Regions from separate parts of the Arthrobacter sp. UYNi723 genome, predicted to be linked through region 3. Evidence: predicted binding sites of a transcription regulator. Region 3 holds the regulator's gene; each other region holds the start of a gene.
The links. The regulator HrcA, encoded in region 3, represses chaperone genes, less so after heat shock. The targets are predictions, from matches to a motif close to TTNGCACTCGNNNNNNNCGAGTGCNAA.
Positions count from the first base shown of each region.

Region 1: a site for HrcA is predicted at 1,362-1,388, ahead of ACVWY0_RS02000 (FmdB family zinc ribbon protein). Genes of this name have one in related genera too.
Region 2: a site for HrcA is predicted at 1,526-1,552, ahead of ACVWY0_RS06190 (Hsp20/alpha crystallin family protein). Genes of this name have one in related genera too.

Region 1 covers NZ_JBSRZM010000002.1:24,684-27,950, forward strand. The annotation lists gene galU (UTP--glucose-1-phosphate uridylyltransferase GalU) at 1-604, opposite strand, end outside; gene ACVWY0_RS01995 (5-formyltetrahydrofolate cyclo-ligase) at 712-1,332, shown strand; gene ACVWY0_RS02000 (FmdB family zinc ribbon protein) at 1,449-1,712, shown strand; gene cpaB (Flp pilus assembly protein CpaB) at 1,812-2,558, shown strand; gene ACVWY0_RS02010 (AAA family ATPase) at 2,578-3,267, opposite strand, start outside.
Region 2 covers NZ_JBSRZM010000005.1:169,163-172,429, reverse strand. The annotation lists gene ACVWY0_RS06200 (hypothetical protein) at 1-220, opposite strand, end outside; gene ACVWY0_RS06195 (J domain-containing protein) at 339-785, opposite strand; gene ACVWY0_RS06190 (Hsp20/alpha crystallin family protein) at 1,024-1,449, opposite strand; gene ACVWY0_RS06185 (MerR family transcriptional regulator) at 1,583-1,876, shown strand; gene ACVWY0_RS06180 (Hsp20/alpha crystallin family protein) at 2,000-2,224, opposite strand; gene ACVWY0_RS06175 (RNA polymerase sigma factor) at 2,729-2,956, shown strand; gene ACVWY0_RS06170 (RNA polymerase sigma factor) at 3,032-3,267, shown strand, end outside.
Region 3 covers NZ_JBSRZM010000010.1:38,124-41,390, reverse strand. The annotation lists gene ACVWY0_RS09845 (DUF3097 domain-containing protein) at 111-959, opposite strand; gene hrcA (heat-inducible transcriptional repressor HrcA) at 1,107-2,120, shown strand; gene dnaJ (molecular chaperone DnaJ) at 2,198-3,267, shown strand, end outside.

The sequences.
Region 1 (3,267 bases), on a different contig from region 3:
CCTCGTCCACGCTGGGCTTTTCGACGAGCTTATTGATCCTGACGTAGCTTTCACCGTCGATCTCCTGCACGTCGGCACAACCGTAGGCACTGATCTGGGAGGGTTCCACTTCGATGAGGGCCACCACGGATCCGCCGGTCTTGGACTGGACTTCGATCATGGTGCTGAGGAGTTCGTCCCGGGCATCGATCAGGTCGTCGCCCAGGAGGACTGCGAACGGTTCGTTGCCGACGTGCTGCTTTGCACGCAGTACTGCGTGGCCCAGGCCGTTGGGGTCACCCTGGCGGACGTAGTGGATGTCACCGAGGTTGCTGGCTGCCTGGATGGACTCAAGTTTGGCCAGGTCGCCCTTGGCTTCCAGGGTGTCCTCCAACGAAGGAACCCTGTCGAAGTGGTCCTCCAGGGCACGCTTGTTCCGTCCCGTGATCATCAGGATGTCATTGAGGCCAACGTTGACAGCCTCTTCAACCACGTACTGGATGGCCGGCTTGTCCACCACCGGGAGCATTTCCTTGGGCATGGCTTTTGTGGCCGGCAGGAACCTGGTGCCGAGGCCGGCAGCGGGAATAACGGCCTTGCGTACTGTCTGCTGAGTGGTAGTCACTGGACTAATCTAACGGAGGGGCTGACCATTCAGTAATTATTGGTGGCTCCTGGCCAGCGCGGCGCAGACGCGGCAACGGCCACCCCGAACGGCAAAGAAGGAGCGGCATGTCCCAAGGCAGCAGCGAAGCCAAGGCGGACATCCGCGCACGCCATCGTGCGCGCCGCACCGCGACGGACCCCACACAACGCGACGCGGCAGGCGCCGCCCTGGCCGTCCACGGCGTTGCCTGGGCTGAACAGCTCACCGGTGGGACGCCGTCGACCTTTTGCGCCTACCTGGGCGTGGTCCCGGAGCCGCCCACGCTGCCCCTGATCAGCGAACTTCACCGGCTTGGCCACAGCGTCCTACTCCCTGTCTGCGAGCTCGCCCGCCGGCTGAGCTGGACGTACTGGACCCCCGGCGTCGAGTTTGTCCGCAGCCGCTATGCCCCGGTGCTGGAACCTGCCGGACCGCGCCTTGACCTCGGCATCATGGCGTCCGTTGCTGCACTCTTCATCCCCGCCACGGCCGTGGACAGGGACGGCAACCGCATAGGCCAGGGCGGCGGCTACTACGACGTCCTGCTGGGCTCCCTGGCCGGGGACGGCCTTCAGATCCCGTTTGCGGCCATCGTCTTCGATTCCGAACTGCTCCCGGCCGGAAGCATTCCCGCCGAAGACTTTGACCGGAGGGTTCCGGCTGCGCTCACGCCCTCAGGTTTGATCCGGCTGCCGGACCCGGCCTGACGGAGGGCTGCTTTCCGGGGGTGATAGAATTGGCACTCAGGCCCTGCGACTGCTAATGGACGGTTTCCGCTCAGCGCAGCACAGGACCTCTCGTTTGCCCCCGAGGAGGATCACCAGTGCCCACTTATGCTTACGCCTGCAAGGATTGCGGCCACGCCTTCGACGTTTTCCAGTCGTTTACCGACAGCACCCTGACTTCATGCCCGGAGTGCCAGGGCGCCTTGCGCAAGAAATTTAACAGCGTGGGTGTGGTCTTCAAGGGCTCCGGTTTCTATCGGACCGACTCCCGGGATGCCAAGGGAAGCACCGTTTCGGCTGCCCCTTCCGCGCCCGTGGCCGCTCCGGCGCTGGCGCCTGCCACCGCCGCTGCCGCCAGCTGACCTCCGGTCCAAAAAGACGTACGACGCCGGCAGCTCGGTTGTCCACATAGGCACCACTGCTTCTGTCGGGTTTGGTTGCCGCTACGTAGCGTGGTTCCCATGCCCGCTACCCTCTTTCGTTCCAGCCGCGGATCCGCCCCGCCGGGACGCCCGGTCCGCCGCCCGCTCCCGTCAGCAAGCACCAGGGGCGCGCGCGGCCACAGGCTGTTGTCCTGGCTCGGCCGGAACCGGCGCCTCGCGATAGCGCTCCTGCTCTGCCTTGCTGCCGGGATCACGGTCCATCAGCTCACTCCCCCGCCCGCCGATACGGTCTCGGTGTTGGCGGCGGCGCGGGATCTCCCCGCAGGCACGGCCTTGACAGCCACGGACCTGACGGCAACGAAGATCCCGCCGGGGATGCTGACCGCCGGATCCATGTCCGACACCAGTGAAGCCGCCGGCAAACAACTGGCAGCCCCGTTGCGGAAGGGCCAACTGATGACGGACTCCCTGCTGCTGGGACCCGGCCTCCTGACCGGAACGCCGCCGGGCTCCGCAGCCGTGCCCTTGAGGATGGCCGATCCTTCCTCCATCCAGCTGGTATCGCCCGGGCAACTGGTCAACGTGGTGCTGACCGGGGCGAACGGCTACGACCAGCAATCCCCCTCAGAGGTGCTGGCTTCATCCGTTCCCGTCCTGTGGACGTCAGGACAGGGCGGCAAGACGGGTCAGTGGTTGGGCACCGGCGAAACCGACGGGCTGATCGTCGTGGCAGCAGCCCCGGAGCAGGCTGCCCGGCTGGCGGGGGCCTCCACACAGGGCAAGCTGTTTTTCGTCCTGGTGGGACCCGAGGGCGGGGCCGGGTGACGCCGCTGCAGCCTGGAGGTCAGCCCCAGTGCGGCGGCTTGTTTTCCTTCAGCCATGCGTCGTGATCGTTGTCGGGACCATCGCCCCAGCGCTTCGGGTCATCCTCCGCAGCCTTGTTGGGCAGGATGCCCGCGGCCCCGGGCAGCTGGCGCTCCGGCACAGCCGCGTTCCCGTTTCGTGCGTCGTCCGCGTGGTCGTTACCGTGTGTATCTGCCTGATCGGCGTTCCGTGGGGTCACAACAACCGCCTCCTCACTGGCCAGGCGTCCGGCCTGGTCGTCGTTCCTGTCGTTTCCTTCGCTCGCAAGCGCCAGCGGGTCCATGTCCTCGTCAAAGAATCCGCCCGAGGCCGTGCCCCGTCCGGGCGGCAGAACATTCTCAAGGCCCAGGTAACCCGCGATCCGGTCCGCGCAGGCGGACGGGTCCGTGAAGACTTCGATGGTCCACAGCGGCATGTACCGCCAGCCCATCCGTTCCAGCAGCTGCGGACGGAGCCGGCTCCGCTCACGGACACTCATGGTGCGGTATTGCTCCGTGCCGTCCGATTCGATGGCCACCGGCCGCGGAATCTCGGCGTCGTCCTGACCCATGGTGCTGAGTGGGTCTGCTGCGGCCACCACGTCAATCACGCCGTCGTACTGGTGCCAGACGCGGGCGCCGCGGGCACGCAGCCGGTCACCAAGATCGGCGACGAGGGGATCGGCCCCAAG
Region 2 (3,267 bases), on a different contig from region 3:
AGACGCCGAAGGAGCGGTGCCGGGCGTCCTCTGCCCAGATCGGGACCACTGCGATCGCCGCGCCGGTGTCGGCGTTGATCCATTGGGCCCGGGGCAGGGGCTGCAGGTGGACCTGGACGGCGGTGTCCAGGAACGGGGCCGTTCCTTTGCCCCAGCGCTGCTCAAACCGTTCGTGAAACGCCGGCATCAGAAGGTGGTCGTACGGGTGCCAGTCGCTCATGGCAGGCTCCTTTCAGGGTCGCGTCAGGGTCGCGCGGCGTGACGGTAACGGGGCTGGGCACGGCTGTTTTCACCGGCGGATCCACCATAGGATCCGGTACCCGCCAAGGGCGGGTTCTTCACCGCGTGCTGCACGGTTCGGTAGCCGCTCGAACAGATCCCATCGGCCGGTAACCTGCCGTCCGGTGACCTGCGGTCCGGCGGTTGGGTTCCCGGGGTTTTCCCACCGCACCGGGCCGATGAACAGGGCAGGGCCGGACGGGCCGGGTGGCCCAGTGCCGGGCGCCCGTGCGGCCGCGGCGCGGGAGCTTGTGCCGGCGGCGGCGACCCCCGCCGCTGCCGGTCGTAGGCAGCCCGCTTGACCGGGTCGCCGAGAACGGCGTAGGCGTCCATGATGTCGTGCAGTTCCTGCATTCCGGACCGGCGGCCACTGTTCCGGGGGTACGGGTGCGGGTGTCCGGATGATGGGCGCGCACCAGCGCCCGGTAGGCGCGGGCGACCTCACGGGCACTCGCGGCGGGCCCGAGGTGGAGAACCTCGTAGGGATCCGGGCTGTGCTCTTTCATGGTCGGGTGTTCCGCCTGTTGGTCGTTTCCTGTCCGCACCCAACCCCCCTGGGGTACGGCGAGGGGCGGGGATGGTCCCCGGTCCGCGGGGGCCGGGGACCATCGGTGCGGGAGGCATCGTCGGGGGCCGTTTTTCCGGTGCGCAACTGGCGCAATGGCGTGGCTTCTCTGCATCGCCATCTAGTTACTGGCGGCCGGTCCAATGCTCCCGGTCCCGCGGGTCTGACCCGGGCGCGTCTTAGGCCTTGATTTCCTGACGCGGGGTCTTCTCCGATGCGATTTCGATCCGGCGCGGTTTGGCTTTTTCGGCCACCGGGATCCGCAAAGTCAGCACCCCGGCGTCGTAGCTGGCCTTCACCGCGTCGGTATCCAGGGCATCGCCGAGGATGAGCTGGCGGCTGAAGACGCCGCGGGGCCGTTCGGCGGCGATCAGCTCGGTGTTTTCACCGGCCGGGTCCTTGCGTTCTGCCTTGACCGTCAGGACGTTGCGTTCGACGTCGATGTCCACTGAATCCACCGCGACCCCCGGCAGGTCGAAGGCGACGACGAATTCTTCCCCGTCCTGCCAGGCATCCATGGGCATCGCGGCCGGCCGGGCTGTGGTGCCAAGGACCTGCTGGGCGAGCCTGTCGAGCTCGCGGAACGGGTCGGTACGCATCAGCATGGTCATCTCACTCCTTGCAGTCGATTCTGTCATTCGGTCCCAGCCGCTTATCTATGGTGGCTGGTATAGATTTTTTATAGCACTGGTGGGAAACTGGTGCAAGGGGTTTTTCGGGGTTTTTGAGGAGTATCCGATGGAGACAAGAACCGGGAGGGCTACGGGGGTGTATGCCATTTCCGTGGCCGCCGAGCTGGTGGGGATGGGGCAGCAGAACCTCCGACTTTATGAGCGCAAGGGCCTGCTGGAACCTGGCCGGACGGTCGGGGGAACCCGGCGGTACAGTGAACAGGACCTGGAGACCCTGCGCCGGATCAGCGCACTGCTCGAGGACGGGCTGAATCTGGCCGGCATCCGCGCGGTCCTTCGTCTTGAGGCCGTTAACGTGCGGCTGGAACGGGAATTGGCGGCTGCCCGGACCCGGCGCTGAGTGGAAGCGGCGTGTGCCCTGCGGTGGCAGGGGCCGGCCGCGGGGCCTTCGGCAGGGCGAAGCAACCCCGGTGTACAAGGCGCTGCGCCCCGGGTCCGGGCCGCCCGCTCTTTCCCCGACGGTTTAGCCGCGGGAGATGGGGACCTTCCGGTTCTCCGGTGTTCCCTGTTCGGGCAGCGGCACACGGATTTCCAGGATGCCGTCGGTGTATGAGGCCTTCACCTCGCCCGGATCGATGGCCGACAGAAGGCTCACGGTCCGGGAGAAGGTCCCGTACGGGAATTCGGAGCGGTAGCCCTCTTTGTCCGCCGTCCGGGGCGGTACGCCTCGCGCGGACGTGTGCTTCACGAAACATCGGGAAAGGGGACGACATCAGGCTGGTCCCTCCCCAGAGGTGTTGGGATCGTCCCCGGCATAACATGACCCCACGGGCGTGGAGGCCGAGGTGGCAAGGGTTTTGCGAGAGCTCTTGGAGCAGGCGGTTGAAGTCCTCGCCACCGGGCCGCGACCATTAACCCCCACGGCCGCCGTGGTGTCTATGAGCTGCGGAGGCCGCAGTTCTCAAGTAAGGCCGTTCTCGAAATCCTTCGTTTTCTGGAACGAAAGCGACGGGGCGGCAGGAAGATGTCGCGGCACGGGACTGTGACTTTCAGCGGTAAATGGCGGCGTTTTGGCGGCGCTATTTGTCGCGCGCCCATGGGTCCTCAAGGGGATCCCTTACCGAGCACCCACTGCCTGCCCAGCTCTTTGCTCGCGGGCGCACCCTGGGTGAGAAGTCTTTAGGTCTGGAGATGAATGTAAAGTTTTTCGGATTCTGCGAAACCTTTTGGGCGTTGCCGGACACTAAAGGGCATGGGGAACATACAAACCGGGGACGAGGGGCTGTGGCGCCAGAGCCTTCTGGGCCAGGGCGACGCCTTTGGCGTCCTTTACGACCGGCACCGGGACAGGGTTTTCCGCCACGCCTACCGGTTGTGCGGGAACCACCACGATGGCGAAGACATCATGGCTGGCGCTTTCCTTGAACTTTGGCGGAGACGAAAGCACGTCCGGGTGGTCGAAGGATCGATCCTCCCCTGACTACTGGTCACGACCACGAACGTAGCCCGCAACCGCGCGCGTGCTGCTGCCCGCTACCAGCGGCTCCTGAACTCCTTGCCGCGTAACCAGGAAGCTGACGACCCTTCAGCTGATCCGTACCGCAGATACCAGAACCAACTCGATCAGGACCTTGCGCAGGCTCTTGCCACCCTGAACTCCGAAGACCTGCACCTGGTGAGCCTGATCGTTTTCGAAGAGCACACCATCGCCGCGGCGGCCACTGTCCTCAACCTGACACCAGCCGCAGCGAAATCCCGGATGCACCGCGCCCGGCAGCGACTACGGGCCGC
Region 3 (3,267 bases):
GTGCAATGGTGCTGGGTTGGAGAATGCCGGACTGAAGCAACTGCAGCCTCCGCAGTACCAAGAATACTGGTTCAGCCACCAAATGCTGCCGACAGGAGCCGAATCCGGCGTTAAGGCACTGTCAGGAAGTCGATGACTTCCTCCACTCTCCCGAGCAGTGATGCTTCCAGGTCCGCGTAGCTGCGGACGGCCCCCAGGAGCTTTTGCCAGCCAAGCCCGATGTCTTCCTTGGTGGAGTGCGGCCAGCCGAACGCTGCCAGGATTCCGGTCTTCCAGTCCTGCCCGCGGGGCACCACCGGCCATTCTTCGATGCCCAGTACAGCGGGCCGGATGGCCTGCCACACGTCAACGTAAGGGTGCCCGACGATCAGGACATTCCCCGCCGCGCCGGGGGAGGCCATCACGGCAGCCGCGATGCGCCACTCCTTCGAGTCCGGCACCAGGTGGTCCACCAGGACCCCCAGCCGCCGCCCCCGACCGGGACCGAATGCGGCTACCGCCCCCGCCAGGTCATCAATGCCATGCAAAGGCTCGACGACGATGCCCTCTACGCGGAGATCGTCACCCCAGACTTTTTCCACGAGTTCGGCGTCGTGTTTTCCCTCCACCCAGATCCTGCTGGCTTTGGCCACCTGGGCACGCTGGCCGGCCACGCGGACTGAGCCGGACGCCGTCCGGCCGGCGGCCACGGGGGCGGCCTGCCGGGGCGCCGGGGGAACGAGCCGGATGGGCTGCCCCTCCAGGAGGAACCCGAAGCCCAGCCGGAAGGACCGGGACTTGCCGCGCCGGTCTTCGAGGGCCACTACATGCATGCCACCGGACTTCTCCACCCGGGTCACCGCTCCCACCCAGCCTGACTGGGCGTCTTCGAGAACCATGCCACGTTCCACGGGGACCTCAGGGAGTTCGCTTCTCACGGGCGCGGTGATCTCCTGCGGACCCCAGTTCTGGTACTGCATGGATTGATTCCGCCTTGCCGCTAGATCCTGGCCCGGAATTTCGCCCGGAGCGGTACCAATGCTAACAACGGGGTGACTCATATTAGACTGTTAGCACTTAGGCATGTCGAGTGCTAACCCTGCAGTGACCACGGATGGAGGTGGAGTATGAGCGAGCCGCGCAAACTCGAAGTACTGCGCGCCATCGTGGAGGACTATGTGCACTCCCGCGAGCCAGTAGGTTCAAAAGCGCTCGTGGAACGCCACCACCTCGGCGTGTCCAGTGCCACCATCCGCAACGACATGGCGGCCTTGGAAGACGACGGCCTGATCACGGCCCCGCACACCAGCGCGGGACGGATCCCCACAGACAAAGGCTATCGGCTGTTTGTGGACCAGATTTCAGCGGTAAAGCCGCTTTCCCACGCGGAACGGCGTGCAATCCAGTCGCTGCTGGAGGGCGCAGACGATCTGGACGACGTCTTGGACAGGACCGTCAGGATGCTGTCGCAGCTGACCAACCAGGTCGCCGTAGTGCAGTATCCGCATCTGAGCCGCGCCACCATCCGCCACATCGAATTCGTCCTGCTCGCGCCCCGGCAGGTCCTGGTGGTCCTCATCGCCACCACCGGCAAGGTCGAACAGCGCGTGATCGACGTCGGCCAGGACCTCGGCGACGACGCCATCGCCGCGTTGCGGACACACTTCCTGGGATCACTCGCGGGCATCTCGCTGAGCCGGCTGACCCCCTCGCTGCCGGGAGTCGTTTCGTCCGTCAGCCCGGGCCAGCGCGCGGCGGCCCAGGCTTTGGCCCACGGGCTGGAAACGCTCGCCCACAGCAGCCGCGAGGAACGCATGGTCATGGCCGGAACGGCGAACCTCGCCCGCTCCAATGTGGATTTTCCGCTCAGTATCGGACCGGTCCTGGAAGCGCTCGAGGAGCAGGTTGTCCTGCTGCGCCTCCTGAGCGACATGGCGCAGGATCCGAGGGGCGTGGCAGTCAGCATCGGGCGTGAAAACCCGTACGACGGGCTCGCGGAAGCCTCCGTGGTGGCCACGGGCTACGGACCAGACAGCACTGCCAAGATCGGTGTGCTCGGCCCCACCCGGATGGACTATCCCACCACCATGGCCGCCGTCAGGGCAGTAGCCCGTTACCTTTCAAGAATTCTGGGTCCGTAACAGCACCGCGGTCCAGGCACGTAGAGCAGTGCCGGCAGCCCGGCTGCCGGCAGTACAACAAGGAAGAGATACGAACTTTGAGCAGCCACTACGACGTCCTCGGAGTCTCGCCGGAAGCCACCGGGGAAGAGATCAAGAAGGCCTACCGCAAGCTGGCCCGCACTCTTCACCCGGACGTAAACCCCGGGGACGATGCATCGGACCGCTTCAAGGCCGTGACCCATGCCTACGAGGTACTTTCGGACCCGCAGAAGCGCCGGATCTATGACACCACCGGCAACGAGAACGGCACCGACAACGGGTTCGGCGGCGGCGGATACTCCGGCCAGGGCTTCGCGTTCCAGGACATCTTCGACACGTTCTTCGGGGCCGGCGGCACCTCCGGCCCCGCTTCCCGGGTCCGCCGCGGCCAGGACGCGCTGATCAGCGTACGGATCGAACTCCGCGATGCCGTGTTCGGCGTCAACCGGAAACTCGAAGTGGACACAGCCGTCACCTGCCCCACCTGCAACGGGTCATGCTGCCGCGAAGGCAGCCACCCTGTGCGCTGCGATATCTGCGGCGGCAGCGGCCAGGTCCAGCGCGCGGTGCGCTCCATCCTGGGCCAGGTCATGACGGCGGCCCCGTGTGGCAGTTGCGAAGGCTTCGGGACGGTCATCAAGGACCCCTGCAACGAATGCAGCGGCCAAGGCCGCATCCGCAGCCGGCGGTCGCTCACCATCAAGGTGCCGGCCGGTGTTGCCACGGGCACCCGGATCCAGCTCTCCGGGCAGGGCGAAGCAGGCCCGGCCGGCGGACCGTCCGGGGACCTGTACGTGGAACTCCGGGTCAACAACGACGCCACCTACGCACGCGACGGTGACGACCTGCACGCAACGTTGCACATCCCGATGACTGCCGCCGCCTTGGGCACCGAGCTGTCACTGGAAACCTTTGACGGGCTGCAGGAAATCGACGTCAAGGCAGGGACGCAGTCAGGGGAGATCATCACGCTCCGTGGACTCGGCGTGACGCACCTGCGCGGTTACGGCCGCGGGGACCTGATGGTCCATCTGCAGGTGGAGACGCCGGCCAAGCTGGATGCCGCGCAGGAGGATCTCCTGCGGCAGCTGGCGAAGCTGCGGGGCGAGCAGTTCACGGAAGGCAA